2 regions of the Kitasatospora cystarginea genome follow, and region 1 is predicted to be linked to the other one. Evidence: predicted binding sites of a transcription regulator. Region 1 holds the regulator's gene; the other holds the start of a gene.
What was found. Region 1 encodes HrcA, which represses chaperone genes, less so after heat shock. Its sites were predicted from a motif close to TTNGCACTCNGNNNNNCNGAGTGCNAA; they were not measured.
Positions count from the first base shown of each region.

Region 1 (7,233 bases):
AGACGATCCTGGTCCCGTCGGTGGCGGCGTTGCGGGCGTAGAACTCGCCGTCGCTGTGCCGGCGCAGGCCGCTGCCGTCCGGCAGGCTGGAGTACAGCTGCGCGACGCCCTCGTGGTCGGACAGGAAGGCGATCCGGCCGCCCGCCCAGAGCGGGGAGTGGATGTTGCCGTCCAGGTCCTCGTGCACCCGGACGAACTCCCGGTCGCCGATCCACAACTTGCCCGTCCGGCCGCCCCGGTAGCGCTTCCACCAGGCGGGTTCGCGGTTGGTCGGGCTGGCGAGCAGCGTCCGCCCGCCGCCGGGTTCGAAGGCCAACCCGCCGATCGGCCCGTACGGCAGCCGGACGGGCTCGCCACCGTCCAGCGGGATCGCGAACGCCCAGGTGCGGCGCAAGGTCGCCTGGCCCGCGCTGGTGATCGCGACCGGTCGGCCGTCCTCGGTCCAGCCGCACAGCATCGTCTGGGCGCTGCCCCAGTAGGTCAGCCGGCGGGCGGGGCCGCCCGCGGCGGGTGCGACATGGATCTCGGGCGCACCGTCCCGGGTCGAGGTCCAGGCGATGTGCCGCCCGTCCGGCGAGAACCTGGGGTGGCTGACGGGTGCCTGATCGGCCGTCAGCCGCCAGGCCCGACCACCGCCGATCGGCGCGAGCCAGATGTCGTCCTCGGCCACGAAGGTCACGAGGTCCCCGTGCAGGTGCGGATGGCGCAGATAGGCGCCGGCTGAGGTGTGCTGAACATCGGTCACGGGCGCCACCCTACGCACGCCCTTGACCTCGCGTGACGGGTTTCTCCCAAAGGCGGCCGGGGAGTTGTCCATGGGGCGCGGGTGGTGCACCGCCACGGGCGCGGGGGAGCGCACGCACCGCAAGGCAGTTCAGCCGCGCCCTGGCTCGCGGGGCGGACGGTGGCCCGTCAGCGCGGTGAACGGCGTGAAGCCGAACGCCCAACCGGGCCACCCCGAGTCCCGACCGGCGGCGGCCGTCCGCCGGTCCACGCGACGCCCCTGGCCGAGCCTCAGCCCCAGCGGCCGGTACGCCCGAGCAGGAGCGCCCCCGCCGCCACGCCCGCGGTGGACGTCCGCAGCACCGAGGGGCCCAGCCGGTACGGCTTCGCCCCCGCCTGCGCGAAGGCGGCCAGCTCGTCCGGCGACACCCCGCCCTCGGGCCCGACGACCAGCACGATGTCCCCGCTCGCCGGAAGTTCCGTGCTGGCCAGCGGCTCGGCACCCTCCTCGTGCAGCACCGCCGCGAAGGCCGCCTGGGCGAGCAACGGCGCGAGTTGACGCGTCGTCACCAGCTCGCGCACCTCGGGGAACCGCAGCCGCCGCGACTGCTTCCCGGCCTCCCGCGCGGTGGCCCGCCACTTGGCGAGGGCCTTGGCCCCCCGGTCGCCCTTCCACTGGGTGATGCAGCGGGCGGCGGCCCACGGGACGACCACGTCCACGCCGACCTCGGTCATGGTCTCGACGGCGAGTTCACCCCGGTCGCCCTTGGGCAGCGCCTGCACGACCACGATCCTGGGCGCCGGCTCGGCCTCCCGCCGCACCGCCTCGACGGTGACCTCCAGCACGTCCTTGCCGTGTACCGCGGCGACCGTGCCGTCCACGCCGAGCCCGAGCCCGTCCGCGAGGGTCACCGCCTCCCCGGCCTCCAGTCGCTTCACGGCGACGGCGTGCCGCCCCTCGGGCCCGTCCACCCAGATCACCGCTCCGGGCGCGGCCGTGGCCAGCCGGTCGGTCTCGACGACGAACACGGGCGCGGTCATGGCATTTCCCCAAACAATCTCATCGAGTAGCGACACAGCGACGCCCGGCGACCCTCGGGGAGTCACCGGGCGCCCGGAAGCTCAGCGGCTCAAAAGCGGCTCGAAAGGCTTCACCGGACCAGGGCCCGGAGCCTCAGCGTCCGTTGAAGGCGTCCTTCAGCCGCGAGAACAGCCCCTGCTGGCCCGGCGCGAACTGCCCGGACGGACGCTCCTCGCCGCGCAGCGCCGCGAGCCGCCGCAGCAGCTCCTCCTGCTCGGCGTCGAGCTTGCCGGGCGTCTGCACCTCGACGTGCACTATCAGGTCGCCTCGGCCGCCGCCGCGCAGATGCGTCACACCGCGGCCGTGCAGCGGGATCGACTGGCCGGACTGGGTGCCGGGGCGGATGTCCACCTCCTCCAGGCCGTCCAGGGTCTGCAGCGGCACCTGGGTGCCGAGCGCCGCGGCCGTCATCGGGATGGTGACGGTGCAGTGCAGGTCGTCGCCGCGCCGCTGGAAGACCGCGTGGCTGGTCTCGGCGATCTCGACGTAGAGGTCGCCGGCCGGGCCGCCGCCGGGGCCGACCTCGCCCTCGCCGGCCAGCTGGATCCGGGTGCCGTTGTCCACACCTGCCGGGATCTTGACGGTGAGGGTACGGCGGGCGCGCACCCGGCCGTCGCCGGCGCACTCGGGGCACGGGGTCGGCACGACGGTGCCGAAGCCCTGGCACTGCGGGCAGGGACGGGAGGTCATGACCTGACCCAGGAAGGACCGGGTGACCTGGGAGACCTCGCCCTTGCCGCGGCACATGTCGCAGGTCTGCGCGGAGGTGCCGGGTGCGGCACCCTCGCCGGAACAGGTGGTGCAGGTCACGGCGGTGTCGACCTGGAGTTCCTTGGTGGTGCCGAAGGCGGCCTCCTCCAGGGTGATCTCCAGACGGATCATCGCGTCCTGACCGCGCCGGGTCCGCGAGCGCGGGCCGCGCTGGCCGGAGGCGGCGCCGAAGAAGGCGTCCATGATGTCGGAGAAGCCGAAGCCCGCCGCGCCGGCGCCGAAGCCGCCCGCGCCACCGCCGCCGTTGGGCGACAGCGGGTCTCCGCCGAGGTCGTACACCTGCCGCTTCTGCGGGTCGGAGAGCACCTCGTAAGCGGCGTTGATCTCCTTGAACCGCTCCTGCGTCTTCGGGTCCGGGTTGACGTCCGGGTGCAGTTCGCGTGCCAGGCGCCGGAACGCCTTCTTGATCTCGTCCTGCCCCGCATCCCGTCGGACGCCGAGTACCGCGTAGTAGTCCGTGGCCACCAAATGCTCCGCTTGTTCCGCCTGTAGAAGTGCTTGCGACTGGTCGCCGCCGGTTCAACCAGCGGCCTGTGCTACGACTCGGCCAGGATCTGACCCACGTACCGGGCCACCGCTCGCACCGCCCCCATTGTGCCCGGATAGTCCATCCGGGTCGGACCGATCACCCCGAGTTTTGCCACACTCTGGTCGCCGGAACCGTAACCGACCGAGACGATCGAGGTGGAATTGAGCCCCTCGTACTCGTTCTCGTGACCGATCCGGACCGTCATCCCGGCGTCCGCCGTCTCACCCAACAGGCGGAGCAGGACCACCTGTTCTTCCAGTGCCTCCAGCACCGGCTGGATGGTGAGCGGGAAGTCATGTCCGAAGCGGGTCAGATTGGCCGTACCGGCCAGCATGATCCGCTCCTCGTTCTGCTCGGCCAGCGTCTCGAACAACGTGGCGAGCACCACACTGACCGTCGGCCGGTCCGACGGCTCGAAGGCCGCCGGGAGTTCCTCCAGCGCGCCGGGCACCTCGGGCAGCGGGCGGCCGACCGCGCCGGCGTTGAGTCTGGACCGCAGATCGGCCAGCACGTTCTCGCCGACCGCGCCGGGGCAGTCCACCAGCCGCTGCTCGACCCGGCCGGTGTTGGTGATCAGCACCAGCATCACCTTCGCCGGAGCCAGCGCCACCAGCTCGATGTGCCGCACCGTGGACCGGCTGAGCGAGGGGTACTGGACCACCGCGACCTGCCTGGTCAGCTGCGCCAGCAGGCGGACCGTGCGGGCCACCACGTCGTCCAGGTCGACCGCGCCGTCCAGGAAGTGGCGGATCGCCCGACGCTCCGGCGCACTCATCGGCTTGACCTCGGCCAGCCTGTCGACGAACAGGCGGTAGCCCTTGTCGGTCGGGATCCGCCCGGCACTGGTGTGCGGCTGGTGGATGTAACCGTCCTCCTCCAGCGCCGCCATGTCGTTGCGCACGGTGGCCGGTGAGACCCCGAGACTGTGCCGCTCGACCAGGGCCTTGGAGCCGACCGGCTCCTCGGTGCCCACGTAGTCCTGGACGATCGCGCGCAGTACCGCCAGCTTGCGCTCGTCCAGCGGACGACGGGACTCCAGCCGGCGCGCGTCCGGCTTGCGCTCGTCAGCACTGCGCTCGCTGTACACGGCACGCACCTCCGTCTTCGTCCGTTGAATCCCTTGGCCGACCGGCCTCTTGGCACTCTGGAAGGCAGAGTGCCAGAACCGTACTTGCCAGTGTACGGCCCGGGTCCGACGGCAGGAACGGGCCGCCCCGGTGATCCTTGTCGGATCCGGGGTACGAAGTCGGTGCCCCGGGGCGCCCGGAGTGGCAGCATCGAAGGCGAGCGATGTAACGAAGGAGCAGAGATGTCGGCTTCATCCCAGCACTCCCGCTTCGCACCCGATCGTGGTCTGACCGGGCGGATGGTCATCACCATGTTCCTCATCGGCCTGCTGTACGTGGGCTTCACGGGCGTACTGATCGTCCTGCTGCGCGGGGCGTGGCCGCTGATCGTGCTGATCTCCGGCGGACTCTTCGTGGCCCAGTTCTGGTTCAGCGACAAGATCACCGAGCGGGCGATGGGTGCCCGGCCGGTGAGCCCCGAGCAGTACCCGCAGCTGCACGGCACCATCGACCGGCTCTGCGCCATGGCCGACATGCCCAAACCCAGGGTGGCGGTCGCCGACAACGACATGCCCAACGCCTTCGCCACCGGCCGCAACCCGCAGAACGCGGTGGTCTGCGTGACCACCGGCCTGCTGCGCCGACTGGAGCCGGAGGAGCTGGAGGGCGTTCTCGCCCACGAGCTCTCGCACGTCGCGCACCGGGACGTCGCGGTGATGACGATCGCCGGTTTCCTCGGCGTGCTGGCCGGGATGATGACCCGGATCGCGCTGTACGGCGGCTTCCTCGGCGGCGGCAACCGGAACAACAACGACAGCAACGCGGCCATCGCCATGCTGGTCATCCCGCTGGTCAGCATGCTGGTGTACGCGATCAGCTTCCTGCTCACCCGGCTGCTCTCGCGCTACCGCGAGCTGGCCGCCGACCGGGCCGCCGCCCAGCTCACCGGCCGGCCGAGCGCGCTGGCCTCGGCACTCACCAAGGTGACCGGCCAGATCGCGGCCATCCCCAGCAAGGACCTGCGCCAGGCGCAGCCCTACAACGCCTTCTACTTCGCGCCCGCGCTCAGCGCCCGGGAGACCGCGAGCCAGCTGATGTCCACCCACCCGACGCTGGAGCAGCGGCTCGCCCAACTCGCCAGGATCTCCGCCCAGCTCGGCCACTGACCGCCACCTCGCACAAGGGGACCACCGTGGGATTCCTGGACGCCCTCTTCGGCCGCACCAAGCCGGTCAAGCCCGATCTCGACCAACTGTTCGCCGTGCCCTCGGCGGCCCTCACCCTGGAGGCCGCGGCCTCCTTCCGGCCGACCGGCCTCGGCTCGGTCTGCTTCGCCGCCGTGGAGGGCGGTGTGTTCGGCGAGGTGCAGCGCCAGGTCCGGGCGCTGCTGGACGCCGACACCGAGCGCGGCGGCACTCCGGTCGAGGCCAGCCGGGACTCCTACGGCTACTCCTGGCTGCTCGCCCGGCACTCCCCCGGGCAGCTGCCCGAGCTGGTCAACGACCTGCACGCGGTCAACAGCGAGCTGGAGGCGAACGGCTTCGGCCCCCAGTTGCTCTGCTCGATCGTGGCCTTCCAGGACGACGCGGGCCGGCCGTTGGGCCTGGTCTACCTCTACAAGCGCGGCACCTTCTACCCCTTCGCCCCGCTCCCCGGCGAGAAGCGCGACAACCCGCTGGAGATCCAGGTGAAGGCGCTGCTCGCCGACGACCTGCGGATCGAGCCCGACCTCTCCCGCTGGTTCCCGGTCTGGGGCGCACCCGGTCTCTGAGCGGCTACCAGGTGAACGCGGCCTCCGCGTGGGCGAGGTAGTACTGGATGTCCTGGTAGCTGAGCCAGGCCTCCCACATCTGGCGGGAGGCCCCGTCACCCCAGGGGTTGCCGAGGCAGATCCGGCCGCCGGGGACGTCCACGTCCTTGACGAAGTAGGCGTGGCTGGTGGCGAGCCGGCCGCCCATCAGGGTCTCCCGGTCACTCCCGTGCCCCTTGGTGCCGACGGTGACCGCCTGGCCCCGCGACTTGCGGTCGGCCATCTCATGGATCAGCCAGGGCGAGCTGATGTCGATCTCCTGCACCGGCTGGGCGGTCAGGAACGCCAGTGCCCGCGCGGCGTAACCGCCGTTGGCGATCTCCTCGTACCCCCGGTACCACTGGGCGACGGCCTTCTCGTAGTAGCCGGGCCAGGTCTCGGCGTAGCGCGGGTCGTCGCTGTGACCCTTGGCCCCGTACAGCATGTTGCCGACCATCGGCAGGTCGGCGACCACCGTCACGTCGTACGGCCGGCCGTTCTCGTAGAGCGTGAAGGTGACCGAGCCGTTGGCCTCCTGGCGCAGATGGCGCGGGGCGTAGGTCGGATTGGCCTGCAGCACGGCCTGCATGGCGGTGAGCATCCAGCAGGTGCCGAACCTGCCCTGGTCCATGTCCTGCCAGCTCATCGGCTCGGTGGAGGCCGAAACGCGCTGCCAGCTCTCGGTGAAGTACGCCCCGTCGATCTGGGCGAAGGGCCCGGCGGGCAGCACCCAGCCCGGCGTCCCGCCCCGCCTCTCGTCCTCCGGCAGCACCTGGTACGTCGGCTGGGTGCAGGGCATGGAGTCCCCGATCAACATGGTCGCGTACGGACTGACCGTGCGCAGCAGCCAGTTGAAGACCTCCTGCTGCCGGTAGAAGTCGTACGCCTCCTCCCCGCCCGCGTCGGTGACGTGCATCAGCTCGTCCCAGCGCAGCAGCCCCTGCGGGCCGAACCGCCGGATGACCAGGTCGAGTTCACTGGGCGGGAGCGGCACCAGCAGGTTGCCGACCTGGTCCAGCAGCGAGCGGGCCGGGTAGCGGTCGGTGTCGGCGAAGAGCGCGTCCCAGGCCCGGCGGCCGACCGCCTCGACCCGGGTCGGGTCCGGCGGCGGGCCCGGCGGCTGCCAGGGGCGCTCCACCACGGGGTGGCCGTCGGGTCGGTAGTCCAGCCGTTCGATGCCGACCTCGTCGGCGATCCCCTTGGCGATGTTCACCACCGCCATGACCCCGTGGCCGAACGGGATGAAATCAGCCACGTTGTTGGCCGCCTGCTG
Region 1 covers NZ_BAAATR010000022.1:115,568-122,800, reverse strand. The annotation lists gene ABD369_RS23545 (S41 family peptidase) at 1-745, opposite strand, end outside; gene ABD369_RS23540 (16S rRNA (uracil(1498)-N(3))-methyltransferase) at 1,015-1,764, opposite strand; gene dnaJ (molecular chaperone DnaJ) at 1,898-3,040, opposite strand; gene hrcA (heat-inducible transcriptional repressor HrcA) at 3,112-4,125, opposite strand; gene htpX (zinc metalloprotease HtpX) at 4,414-5,337, shown strand; gene pspAB (PspA-associated protein PspAB) at 5,364-5,942, shown strand; gene ABD369_RS23515 (C2 family cysteine protease) at 5,947-7,233, opposite strand, start outside.

Region 2 (7,233 bases), on a different contig from region 1:
GTACCCCGCCGCGGCGTTCCACCCGGAGGCGTTGACCGCCGCGCTGCCGCCGGAGAGCTGGTACGGGCCTCGGTTGAGCAGCGCGTGGACCAGCCCGGAGGCGATCGAGGAGTCGTCGGTGCCGAGCGTCTGCTCCTTGAGGCTCAGCGAGTGCAGCCGGCCCCAGTTCCAGGTCTTGATGTCCTTGCCCATCTGCGCGGTGAGGTCCTGACGGGCGTCCTTGAGGGCCTCGGCGAGCAGGTTGTTCAGGCCGTGCTGCTGGATGTGGTTGGAGTCGACGTAGTCCCACCACGGGCTCTTGGGGTTGGCCAGCTGCTGCCGGACCACCTCGGTCCAGCGGTCGCCGCCGTCCGGCTGGGCGAAGTGGGCGTCGCGGGTGCCGCACTCGGTGACCGGGTGCGTGTCCGCGCCGACCGCGCCGTCGGGCAGCGTGCTGTTGCTCTTCTGGCGGACCAGCAGGCAGTCGCCCTTGGCCCGGAGGTCGGCCGGGAACTTCTGGCCGAACGCGAGGGTGAGCAGCTGGCGCCAGACGCCGTTGTAGTACGCGGCGGCGGCGGAGTCGGCGTCCTGGCGGTAGTTCCAGGTCTTCAGCAGGTCCTGCGCCTCGCGGACGTACGGGTCGGTGATGTTGACCTTGAGCAGCAGCGGGACCAGCGTCTCCGCCATCACGTTGGTGTTGTCCAGCTGCATCGACTGCATGTCGTCCGGCGAGATCTTGCCGCCGTTCTTCAGCTTGCCCTCGATCAGGTCGGTGATCTGCTTGGCCCGGGTGCCGTACTCCCAGTCCTTGGTGAGCGTGTACTGGTAAGTGGGGCCCACCACGGCCTGGTTGGCGGTGACGATGTAGCCGTTCTTGGGATTGAAGCTGTACGGCAGGGCCTGGAAGGGCACGAAGTCCTTCTGCCAGCCGTAGCCGGAGTCCCAGCCCGGGACCGGGTAGGTGCCGTCGCCCTTGGTGCGCTGCGGGATCATGCCCGGCGCCTGGTAGCCGATGTTGTTGCTGGTGTCGGCGTAGATCAGGTTCTGCGCCGGGACCGCGAAGTCGGCTGCGGCGTTGCGGAACTCGTTCCAGTTGGTGGCGCGGTCGAGCATGAAGACCGCGTCCATGGTCTTGCCCGGGGTGAGGGCGGTCCACTGGAGTGCCACGCCGTAGCCCTGGGCGCGGTCGGGTGCGGCATTGCCCGCGGGGGCGTACTTGCCGACGCTCTGCTCCTCGGAGCTCTGGTCCGAGATGAGCGGGCCGCGGTTGGTGGTGCGGACGGTGATGGTCCGGTCGGCTCCGCCGGCGACCTTGATGGTCTCCTTGCGGGTCTGGAACTTCACCTGCTGGCCGTCGACCAGGTAGGTGTCGGGGCCGGTCACCTTCTCCAGGTAGAGGTCCTGGACGTCGGCGCCGAGGTTGGTGAAGCCCCAGGAGACCTTCTGGTTGTGGCCGATCACCACACCGGGCATGCCGGCGAAGGTGAAGCCCGAGGTGTCGAAGGCGCACTTGGCGCTGACGGTCCGGCAGTGCAGGCCCATCTGGTACCAGACCGAGGGCAGGCCGGGGCCGAGGTGCGGGTCGTTGGCGAGCAACGGCTTGCCGGTGGTGGTGTGGTCACCGCTGACCACCCAGGAGTTGGAGCCGATGCCCTGGCCCTGCGGGCCGAGCAGTTGCGGCAGCGCGGCCATCTTGTCGGAGATGTCGGTGAACAGCGACTTGGTCGTCGCCCGGCCCTGGGCGGCGGCGGTGGCGGCGGCCGGAGCGGTGGAGCCGTCGGCGGGCTGGTAGTTGCCGTCCTTGCCGATCGTGCCGGTCTTCACGATGGTGCCGTTGCGGTCGTACGGGTAGTCCGGGTACAGCTGGGCGATCTGCTCCGTCGAGAAGTCCTGGGAGAGCAGCGACCGGTCGATCTCCTCCTGCAGGTTGCCGGAGAGGTTCCAGGCCATCGCCTTCAGCCAGGCCACCGAGTCCACCGGGTCCCAGGCCTCGGGCTTGTAACCGCTGTTGACCGCGCCGAGCACGGCGTACTCCAGCGAGGCGCTCTGGCCGCCGGGGTGCTGGTTCAGCCAGGCGTTGACGCCGTCCGAGTAGGCCTTCAGGTACTTCTTGGTGTCGGCGGAGAGCTGGGTGTCGTACTCCTGCTGCGCGACCTGGCGCCAGCCCATGGTGCGCAGGAAGGTGTCGGTCTCGACCTGGCTGGACCCGAACATCTCGGAGAGCCGCCCCGAGGTGATGTGCCGTCGAACGTCCATCTCCCAGAACCGGTCCTGGGCCTGGACGTAGCCCTGGGCGCGGAACAGGTCCTCGGGGGTGTCGGCGTACAGCTGCGGAATGCCGTTGGCATCGCGCTTGACGTCGACCGGCGCTGACATGCCGGCCACCGAGACGCTGCCGTCGACGTCGGGGAAGGAAGCGCGGACGGCGCTCACCGCCCAGTAACCACCGCCTCCGACGGCGGCCACGAGCAGCACGACCAGCACGAGCACAAGCAGCCGGGCGCGCCGGAACTTCTTCGAGCGGGGCATCTGGGTCCTTGGCTGGGTTGCGTTGACGGCCGTGACAGGTCACCACATTAGGGCGACTCGGTTGGCGGACATGCACTGGGGACGTCCACGGTCGGCCGAGGTGGACCCTATCCGGTCTCGATGGGCGGAATCAGACAATCAAAGATCAGGTAAAATGTTAGACTGAGTAACAAGTCGTCGAGCGAGCCAATCGTTTCCGGCCACTCTCTGCCCCCGACCGCCCCCTTGACGTGCCGAGGTGCTACTGCGTGACTGTCGACCACCTGAACCGCTTCCTGCTCGAGTTCTCCGCGATACTCCTATTCGCGGTGGTGGCCGTGCGATTCTCGACCCGATCAGGGCTGCCCAGTCTGCTGATCTACCTGGGCATCGGCGTCGCCATGGGCCAGGACGGCCTCGGAGTCACCTTCAACAACGCCGAACTCACCCAGGTCCTCGGCTACGCGGCCCTGGTGGTGATCCTCGCCGAGGGCGGCCTCAAGACCAGTTGGCAGGCGATAAAGCCGGTCCTGCCGGCCGCCTCGGTACTGGCCACCCTGGGCGTGGCGGTCAGCGTCTTCGTCACCGCGGCCGGCGCGCACTGGCTGGCCGGATTCGACTGGCGGGTCTCGATGCTGCTCGGCGCGATCGTCTCCTCCACCGACGCCGCAGCGGTCTTCTCGGTGCTGCGGATGGTGCCGCTGCCGTCCCGGCTGACCGGTCTGCTGGAGGCCGAGTCCGGCTTCAACGACGCCCCCGTGGTCATCCTGGTGGTCGCCTTCGCCACCACGGGGCCGCTGGACTCCTGGTACGCACTGGTCGCCACGATCGTCGCCGAGCTGGCCATCGGCGCCGTCGTCGGCCTGGTCGTCGGCAAGCTGGGCGCGTACGCGGTCAAGCACGTCGCGCTGCCCTCCTCCGGCCTCTACCCGATCGCCGTGATGTCGCTGGCCGTCCTGGCCTACGCGGGCGGCTCACTGCTGCACGGCTCCGGCTTCCTGGCCGTCTACACCGCCTCGGTGATCCTCGGCAACGCCAAACTGCCGCACGGCCCCGCCGTCCGGGGTTTCGCGGACGGACTGGCCTGGATCGGGCAGATCGGCATGTTCGTGGTGCTCGGCCTGCTGTGCACCCCGGAGACCATGGGCTCGGCGTTCGTCCCCGCGCTGGTGATCGGCGCGGTGCTGGTCTTCGTCGCCAGGCCGGCCTCGGTCTTCGCCACCCTGACGCCGTTCCGGCTGCCCTGGCGCGAGCAGGCCCTGCTGAGCTGGGCCGGACTGCGCGGGGCGGTGCCCATCGTGCTGGCGACCATCCCGCTGGTGGCCGAGGTGCCGCAGGCGCAGCAGGTCTTCAACATCGTCTTCATCCTGGTCGTGGTCTTCACCCTGGTCCAGGGCCCGACCCTGCCGCTGGTCGCCCGCGGCCTGCGGATCTCCGAGGGTGCGATGGGCCAGGACCTGGGCATCGAGTCCGCGCCGCTGGAGCACCTGCACGGCCGGCTGCTCTCCGTCGCGCTCGCCGCGGAGTCGAAGATGTCCGGCGTCGAGGTCGGCGAGCTGCGGCTGCCCGCCGGGTCCGCGGTCACCCTGGTGGTCCGGGACAACAGCAGCTTCGTGCCCGACAAGGCCACCGTGCTGCGAGGCGGCGACGAACTCCTGGTGGTCACCACCGAGGAGGTCAGCGAGGCCGCCGAGCGCAGGCTGCGGGCGGTAGACCGGGGCGGAAAGCTTGCCGGCTGGCTGCACGGCCGCTAGATTCCTACCTTTTCCACGCTGTTCACCATGCATTGATCGCGTGGAACCGGTCCGCAATGCGTACTATGGACCGACATACCTGTTTCGATCACCGAAAATCCGCAACATCTGTCTGATGCAGAGTTGGCGCGACCGCTCGGCGGCCGTGGTCCCTCCTCTGCCGGCCCGCTTCCGCGATTCCCCCGGCCGGCGTGGACCCGGTATCTACCCCGGTCAACGCACGAGAGGACAACTCTCGGCGCTACCGGGCCGCCCCATGCCCGGTGAGTGCTACCAGGCAGCAGGAAGGACCGACCGTGACGGCGCGCCGAACGGTCGCAGAGCCCACTCCCACCCGCGTCGGCTACGGCACCCTGCTCCGCACCCCCGGAGCCTGGACCTTCCTGGTCCCCGCCTTCGCGGCCCGACTCCCCTACGCGATGCTCAGCGCGGGCATCGTCCTGCTCATCCAGAGCGCCTACGGCTCGTACGGCACGGCCGGCCTGGTGGTGGCCTTCGCCGCCGCGACCCAGGCGCTGATCGGCCCCCAGACCGGCCGGCTCTCCGACCGGTACGGCCAGGCCGCCGTGCTGCTGCCCACCGTCGCGGTGCACGCGGTCTCGGTGGGCGCGCTGCTCGCGCTGGCCCTGGGCCACGCCCCGACCTGGACGCTCTTCGTCTCCGCGGGCGTGGCCGGTGCCAGCGTGCCGCAGATCGGCGCGATGGTCCGGGCCCGCTGGGTGACCAGACTCTCCGACTCGCCCAAGACGCTGAACACCGCGTTCGCCTTCGAGTCCGTGACCGACGAGTTCACCTTCGCGATCGGACCGGTGCTGGCCACCGGCATCGCCACCCTGGTCTCGCCCTCGGTGTCGCTGATCACCGAGGCCGCGCTGACCGTGATCGGCGGCCTGGCCTTCGCCGCGCAGCGCGGCACCGCGCCCGCTCCGCACCCGTCCGTACCCGGCGCCGAGCAGGCCTCGGCGCTCTCATCGCCCGGTGTCCGGCTACTGGCGGGCTCCTTCCTGGGCGTGGGCTCCGTCTTCGGCGCCATGACCGTCACGGTGGCGGCCTTCGCCAGGGCCGAGGGCCAGCCCGGCCTCAACGGCGTGGTGTACGGCATCTTCGCGGGCGGCAGCATGCTGGCCGGCGTGCTGTACGGCATGATCGCCTGGCGCCGCTCGGTCAGGCAGCGGATGCTCGGCAGCTACACGCTGCTGGTCCTGGGCTGCTCGACGCTCTGGGCGATGCCCAACCTGACCGCGCTGGCGATCGCCGGCCTGTGCTGCGGTCTGGCCATCGCACCGACCCTGATCAGCGGCTACACCCTGGTTGAGACGCTGGTCTCGGCCGGCGCGAAGACCGAGGCGTTCACCTGGCTGACCGGTGCGATCGGCCTCGGCCTGGCCGCGGGTTCGATCGTGGCCGGACTACTGGTGGACTCGCACGGTGCCAGGGCGGGCTTCGTGGTACCGGTCGTCGGGGCCGGGATCGGCCTGGTCGCACTGGTGTCGCTGCGGCGGCTGCTGGACACTCCCGCCGGGCCCGGCCGCATCGCGGCGCAGGGCGGGGCCAAGGTGCAACTGGCCGGCGCTTCCAAGGGCTGAGACGCGTCCGCTGCCCCGGCCCGAACCGGGCCGGGGCAGCGATATCTCACACCCGATGTCGCTGGACTGATCCAGCGGAATGCCGCATCATTGACCGTCGTTAGCACTCATCAGGCGAGAGTGCCAGGAGGAAGACAAGTGCCCACGTACCAGTACCAGTGCACCGAGTGCGGCAACGGCCTGGAGGCGGTGCAGAAGTTCACCGACGAGGCGCTGACCACGTGCCCCGACTGCCAGGGGAAGCTCCGCAAGGTCTTCTCCGCCGTCGGCGTGGTCTTCAAGGGCTCGGGCTTCTACCGCACCGACAGCCGGTCCTCCTCGAGCAGCTCGGTGAGCTCCTCGTCGTCGTCCGCCTCGTCCTCGTCGTCCGCCTCGTCGGCTCCGGCCGCCTCCCCGGCTCCGGCGGCGAGCACCAGCACCGCGAGCTGACGCCGGCACCGCCGTCCGCGGCATCCGCACGAAAGGCCCGGGTTCGGTTCCGAACCCGGGCCTTTCGTATGACCGCACCAGCCTTGCGGGTGAACGAAGTTGTCCACACGGCCGGGTTTTCCACAGGAATTCGAGGGGGCATTCCGCGGCAGGTGCGGTGCGCTCACCCTGATGCGCATGACGACGTACCTGGCGAACCAGCCGCACTGCCACCCGACCGCCACCACGACCGCCACGGCACCCTCGGCCGTACCACCACGGCGCACCGTTCCGCCCTTCCCACCGATCCGGCGCGGGGGCGGGGGGCGACACCGGCTCCAGCAGGCCGTCCGGCACCGGCCCGGGCTGCTGGCGACAGGGCTGCTGGCCGCCGCCACCGCGATCACCGCCGGTCCGCTGCGGCCCGGCCCACCGCCGCCCGCCGCCCCTTCGACGGCCTCGGCAGCGGCCGGGCCGACCGCCACCCCGCGCTGCACCGGAACGGCGCCGCCCGACGGCTGAGATCCGCGCAGCCCCGGCGCGGGGCCTCGGTCAGCGGTCAGTCACCGTGGTGCGGCGGCCGCTGGCTCAGATACCAGTCCAGGCCGCGCCCGCCGCTCTCCCCCGACTCCGGGCGCTCGCCCCAGCCCCGGTCGGTATCGTCCCCCGTCTGGCGGTCCAGCGGGTCGCCGAAGACCAGCTTCGCCTTCGGCCGGGTCGGTTCTTCCTGCTCGGCCATCTCTGCTCCGATCCTTGTCAACTGCATCCAGCGTAGGCGGCACGGCAGCAGCGGCTTCGGACAGCGGGGCCCCGGTCCGGCCGGCACCGGACCGGGGCCCCGGGAGAACCGGGTGTCAGGCTGCCTCGAAGCCCGCGTGGTCGGCGATCTTCTTCAGCTCGGCGAGCGCGTGCTTCTCGATCTGGCGGATTCGCTCCCGGGTGAGTCCGTGCTGCTTGCCCACCTCCGTCAGCGTGCGCTCGCGGCCGTCCTCCATTCC
Region 2 covers NZ_BAAATR010000041.1:10,067-17,299, reverse strand. The annotation lists gene ABD369_RS32350 (penicillin acylase family protein) at 1-2,508, opposite strand, end outside; gene ABD369_RS32345 (potassium/proton antiporter) at 2,757-4,241, shown strand; gene ABD369_RS32340 (MFS transporter) at 4,538-5,827, shown strand; gene ABD369_RS32335 (FmdB family zinc ribbon protein) at 5,966-6,256, shown strand; gene ABD369_RS32330 (hypothetical protein) at 6,434-6,757, shown strand; gene ABD369_RS32325 (hypothetical protein) at 6,795-6,974, opposite strand; gene ABD369_RS32320 (sigma-70 family RNA polymerase sigma factor) at 7,090-7,233, opposite strand, start outside.
Region 2: the regulator HrcA is predicted to act here: its motif matches at 5,928-5,954, upstream of ABD369_RS32335 (FmdB family zinc ribbon protein).